DNA from 2 places in the Paenibacillus sp. FSL H8-0260 genome. Region 1 is predicted to be linked to the other one. Evidence: riboswitches for the same ligand, from Rfam matches in the RefSeq annotation. Region 1 holds a riboswitch; the other holds the start of a gene.

Region 1 (3,155 bases):
ATCGCAATAGTCCCGCATATGACGCACGATAGCCAGCGCCTTGGCATGAACTTCCATATCCTCGCCATGGTGTTTGCCGTACATAGCTTTCATACATTCCGCCATACCGATGAAGCCAAGAGACAGACTGCCATGCTTCAGCAGATCGCCTACAGTGTCATCGGGTGCAAGATGTTCGCCGCCTTCCCAGACGCCTTCTCGCATCATGAAATCGGAAGCTTTAGCTTTTTGTGCGGTTTGGATGTGGAAGCGATGGAGAAGTCCTTCCAGCGCAATATCCATATAATGATTTAGATCTTCATAGAAGCCAGCTTCGTCTGCGACGGTACGTCTGCCTGTTACTGTGCCGTGTGCCAGACCTAGCCGAACCAGATTTAGTGTATTAAAGGAAAGGTTGCCCTTCCCAGAGCAATGATTACGCCCAAAACGGTCACCGAGCACTCGGGTTCGGCAGCCCATTGTAGCGAACTCCGTATCAGGATCACTTGAATCATAATACTGCAAGTTGAGCGGAGCGTCCAGATTAGCGAAGTTTGGATATAGTCTGCGCGCAGAACATTCAGCTGCTTTTAGGAACAGTTCATAGTTAGGATCGCCTTGCTGTTGATTGATTCCTTGCTTGCATTTGAAGATTTGAATCGGGAACACTGGTGTTTCTCCGCTGCCAAGTCCGTTCATAGTTGCGGTTAGCAGAGAACTGATCACAAGCTGACCTTCTGGTGAAGTACAAGTACCGTAGTTGATGCTGGTAAACGGTATTTGTCCACCGGATCGGCTGGACATGGTATTCAGATTATGTACCATACTTTCAGCCGCTTGCAGAGTTTCGATTTCGGTTTCCTTTAGTGCAAAACGGAACGCTCTTGGATATAACTCCGCCAGATCGGTCCGGCTCATCGTAATCTCGCCCAAAGATTCATCAGCTTGTCCTTCTTCAAAATAATCCAGACCCTTGCGGAACAGCTTGGCGAAGGATTTGGTTACATAAGGTGCCAGATCATAGTCGAGTTTATTGGCGGATACACCACCATATTGAGCATTTTGCTGGGATTGGAAAATAATCGCTACCAGAGACATAGCTGTCATTATTGAGTTCGGAGGACGAACGCTGCCGTTGCCGGTATTGAAACCTTCACGGAGAAGTTTATCAAACGGGATAAAAATACAGTTCGTCGTTCCAATCGCGTATTGATCCAGATCATGCACGTAGACGACATTGTCATCAATAGCCTGCACTAGCTGTGGCGGCATCGTAAAATTGCGGGCGTACCATTTTGAATATTCACTGCCGAACTTGCTCATTTTACCGGAGAAACTCTCTCCATTCAAATTGGCATTCTCGCGCAATAGGTCCATATCCCGACTGTCGATAATATCCCGGCCTAAATCAATGAGCTCTTCTAAAAGAACTTCCCGTGCATTTTCTACTCCATTAAATTGTCTCTCCAACAACGTCATTGTACAGCTCTCCTCTCAGTATAAAAGAAAAACATCTATCATCAAATCCATATATCCATAAGAAGTTGGACTGCTATAAGCAGTCGTATATTTGTTCAGATTACATAAAAAAAGCATCCCCTACCCGAGGATGGCAGAAAATGCCCGATGCGTTATGTAAATATCCACACGGATATTTGCAGAGGTCTCTACGTAGATGACCGCATGCGGACACCATCCCTGTTCCTCGCAGGCATCAATAGTTGGTGTCGTCGAAACAGGTAGGTCTCCTGGCTTCCGTGGGATCTCTCGGCGCCTTCCCAAGGGTGTTCCTAACCCTCAGTGGCATCTGCCGGGAGATGTGGATTCTCAAGCTTCCCAGAAGCTTAAGAAGGCCATCCGGTTACAGTGGCGGGACCGCAGCGGATTCTCACCGCGCTTCCCTATTAAGCTCTAAATCCGGTTAAGGATCAAAGCGCCTGTCTCCACTATATTTTGTTGTCGTTAGATAAAAATAACCCAAGATGTTGTGTTTGTAAACAGTTTTTTAGAAAACCCGCGCGGGGAGCGGGTTCTTTAAAAGTACTCCACAAATGATCCACAGGCTGTCCATAAGTAATCCACAATTGATCCACAGGGAGATGCGAAATGATTCATAAATTGTCCGAAAAGATGCCACAAAGAGTCCATAAATATAGTGCAGATGACCCTAGAATTTGCTCATGAGAAAATACTCTTAGCCCAAAGTCATATTTTGAAGTAATCAGAAGAAATAGAAGAGATAAGGGAGGATAATCTTGCTTAGTTTGTGACAGAGCGGTGGAATTGTTACAATGGAAGGAGACAGCTACTATAAAATTTCGAGGAGGTATTCTCATGCCTATTGCTGAAGTTACAGTTATTCCAATTGGAACAGGCAGTACCAGTCTTAGCAGCTATGTTGCGGATATGCAGCGGGTGCTGAAGACAGTAGAAGGGATTACTTATGAACTTACGTCTATGGGTACGATCATCGAAGGGCCTCTGCAACGCATTTTTGCCGCGGTAGAAGCTTTGCATGAGTCTCCTTTTGCCGCAGGTGCAGAACGTGTCTCTACCTCACTTAAAATAGACGACCGCCGCGATAAACCCTCTACTAGCCGTGGAAAGTTAGAGTCTGTGGAGCGTAAGCTACAGGTGGATTAGCAGTTTAGGAGGGCGGAAAACAGGGAGAAATAGGCTTGCGTTTCTGGCTGAAAGTTGTATAATATTTTTTGTTTGGCAGAAAAACAGCGTTAAGCTGGTGTAGCTCAGGGGTAGAGCAACGCACTCGTAATGCGTAGGCCGGGGGTTCAATTCCCTTCACCAGCATCCCAAAAAACCATACGTGGCGCGGATTCTTGAAATTTGGAGAGTCGCGCTTTTTTGTTTCTTCTACCATTAATATTACAAAGTGATTTTACAAGTGTTTGGGAATATGAAAAACCCCACCAGTTTAAGGTGGGGCTTTTGTTACCAAGTATTATAGTTCGATTGATACTTAACTTGCTTATTCACATAGCTCTCATTGGGGTAATCACTTCTGACAGACTGCAAGTAACCTGAAATTGCAAATGCTGCAATAAGCCCTCCTATAATTCCTGTGATGAAGCTGAATGTTGAAAATCCGAATGTGGCAACTACTCCAATGGAAGACAATGCTACAAGCAATAGACTGAATATTTTCATCTTTATACACA
Region 2 (3,155 bases), 360 kb from region 1:
AAGAGACGGTTGCTATGATTGAGCAGACGATCATAGGACACAAGTGCATACGTACCTTGGTCCGTTGCCATATTGTCTACTTTGCCTGTGAGGATATGCTTAAATCCACCCTCAGGTGCAGCAAAGCTAAGTAATGCATCAATAAGCGAATTTCCACTTTTAACAAATCTAGCGTCAGTGTGCGGATCTACACCTACACCAGTTAAGGCTACAATTACCTGCGAGATACTCTCGCTGCTAGTGCTTCCCCAGCTTGTAAATCCGCCTTGATTGTTTTGGTTATCGGACAGCCATTGGATGGCCCGATCCACGGCAGCTTTTACATCATCACGGGTTGCATAATAAGGTGCAAGAGCTTGCATCGCCATCGCAGTCATATCGACATCGGCTTTGGTTACGCCTAATGCCCAGCCACCAGCTTCTGCTGTACCTTTTTTAACCTCTTTATCTAAAATGTACTGAACTAGTTTTTCTCTTGTGGTCTGTTCTGTAACTCCATCAACTACAGGGATCTCATAGTTATGGCTATCTAACGCGATCAGAGCAAAAATCGGACCATTATTGCCTTGCTTTTGGATATATTGATAATCAGCGAGTGCTTTTCTCAGATCATATCCCGCAACATTTGTGATATCTTTTCCGATAGAGGTAAGTCCTAGAATCGCTCTGGAATTCTCTGTGCTTTTATTGGCGTCGAGTTTTCCATCCTCTTTAATGATTGATGCTATTTTCGTAGCTACATTATTGTAATAGAGATCATAATAACCGTTAGGTACTGTATAGTTCGCCCGTGCCAGAGAAAGGATCGACCATTCTCCGCTGCCTGTTCCAAACGTTGGATTCTTTACAGTATTTAAAATATAAGCAAGGTTTTTATCTAACTGTTGTTTGACGGCAACTGTAGTTTCCAGTTTGTAAGTAACCTGATAAGTTACATTTGTTTTGTTTCCAGCTCCGTCAAGAGCCGTTACAGTAATTGCATTACTGCCTGAATTCAGAGTAGCTTTGTACTCCCCATTTGCAGGTGATAAAGTAACTCCATTCAGCTTCACTTCTGGAGTAATGTCATAATATACATTGTCTGTGACAGCTACTTTGAAGCTTATTTCTTTATTGGATACTTCCTGTTTATCTTGTATGCCACTTACTGTAATAACAGGGGGTTCAATGTCTAATGCATTATTAAGACCGACAAGCGCATGATCTACACTTATTTGAGAGCTTGCCATGTTTTCGAGCACGGAATAGGCTTCATAAACTGCCGATTGCACTACTGGTCTGTCCAAAATAGTTTCTTTATTAGGGGCACTATTAATCTCGGCGATTTCCGCAGTTAAAGCATCCTTATTGGCAAGTTGAACTGGGATTTCCCCCCAGCCGCCAAGATCAGAACCATAGCCATAAGTGGTGAACTGAGTTCGAATGATGTCACCGTCTTGAGGCTTATAATCGGTCATCCCAAACGGAGGAAACACATTATTTACTGCATACATCCAACCCGACATGGAGGTGTAGTCAAACTGACTTAACCAATCTGGGTCTGCTTTAGTGCCGACTGTATTCCCATCGGCTGAAATCATATCTAAAATATATTGTGGAATATTGACTTCACTTCTGCCACTATCTTTAACTTCTGATAAATAAAAACCACTATCTATATTTCCTAAATATCTATAATTCCCATCACCTAGCGCACGTGTTATTAAAGATGCGCCATTATCGCCTTCATAAATCGGAACTTTAATAGGTTCGTTAATATACCCTTGGCCTAAGGTGAATTTCTCTACGGATACAGATACATACCCTTTAAGGGTAGAGCTTGCTCCATCTGCTTGAGCCGGGATTACACTTGTAGAGAATGTCGTAATAAATACAGCTACAATAAGTAACCACGCTAAAAACTTATTTTTCTTCATTTTTCCATAACCCTTCCCTTCATACCTATGATAAAAAACAGAATAAACTTTCTCATAACCACAAAAAAACCACTCAACATAAACGTCAAGAGGTTAAGATAGTGAACCACAATAATAGCTGGCAAACACTATTCAAGCACCTCTCTATCGATCGTAGAGTTTGATGGTGTAACAGAAAAAGGCAGATATTCTGGCTCAAGTATCATCACCCTTGCTGCCTTCCCAGTTTCCCAGTGGCATTTTGCAAGGACTCCTCTTTCACAGCGGCGGGACCGCGCGGGATTCACACCCGCTTTCCATTTAACCAATCTATGATTGTACTTCCGCAACATTCATAGTTGGCACCTATTCCTAATTTTAAATTTTCATGCTTCATCATATCTAATATATATGTTTTTGTCATGTTATATTTCTTTTTTGTATAACGGGCAGCTAGAGATAATCCTATTTAATAACCAATTTCTACGAGTAGGGTTATTCAAATAATTTCTTTATCCAACTGTGGGGTAAATTAATTTAAATCACTAATTCTTATATGAATTTACCACAAATTAGTAAGGTACTCGCTAAGTGTATTCTATGTTAGGGTATATTCAGAAAGCGTTTACAAAATAAAACTGGAGGTGTTTGTGTTCATCTAACCACCAAGTACAGCGTCAAAGCCAGGTCCAAGCATCCTAAATTTATCTCACAAAGGAGAATTCAATGACTACGCGAATCCAGAAATCCTTCTTATCATTGACACTTGTCACCGCTCTTCTGCTCTCTCTGTTCTCATCCATGGCCGCAGCTGCAACTAAGGACGAGCAACAAGCTAAGGCAGCGCCAAAGAGTAATATCCAATCCTATGTAGACGAAATGCAGCCCGGATGGAACCTTGGCAATACTTTAGATGCTACAGGTGAGGATGAAACCTCCTGGGGCAATCCACGTGTGACCCAAGATCTTATTAAAAAGATCGCCGCTCAAGGCTATAAAAGCATTCGGATTCCTGTGACCTGGGATACTCACATGGGTGCGGCACCAGACTATACCCTAGAAAAGGCCTACCTCGACCGCGTGGAAGAAGTTGTCGGCTGGGCACTGGACGCCAAGCTTTATGTCATGATTAATGTCCATCATGATTCCTGGCTATGGGTAAGCCATATGGAAGAAAAACACGATGAAACGCTGGCACGTTATAATGCAGCCTGGACTCAAATTGCCGATCGCTTCAAGGACAAATCCGATAAGCTGATG

The links. A riboswitch is a leader RNA that binds a small molecule or an ion and turns the genes downstream of it on or off. The one in region 1 is predicted to bind cobalamin.
Region 2: it holds a riboswitch for cobalamin, as region 1 does, so the genes downstream of both, MHI51_RS04090 (S-layer homology domain-containing protein) here and MHI51_RS02565 (anaerobic ribonucleoside triphosphate reductase) in region 1, are expected to answer to the same signal.

The regions. Positions count from the first base shown of each region.
Region 1 is NZ_CP150298.1:585,427-588,581, forward strand. Features, by position in the region: gene MHI51_RS02565 (anaerobic ribonucleoside triphosphate reductase) at 1-1,458, opposite strand, end outside; cobalamin riboswitch at 1,700-1,935, opposite strand; gene MHI51_RS02570 (MTH1187 family thiamine-binding protein) at 2,314-2,622, shown strand; tRNA gene MHI51_RS02575 (tRNA-Thr) at 2,716-2,787, shown strand; gene MHI51_RS02580 (hypothetical protein) at 2,929-3,144, opposite strand.
Region 2 is NZ_CP150298.1:943,873-947,027, reverse strand. Features, by position in the region: gene MHI51_RS04090 (S-layer homology domain-containing protein) at 1-1,916, opposite strand, end outside; cobalamin riboswitch at 2,079-2,280, opposite strand; gene MHI51_RS04085 (cellulase family glycosylhydrolase) at 2,622-3,155, shown strand, end outside.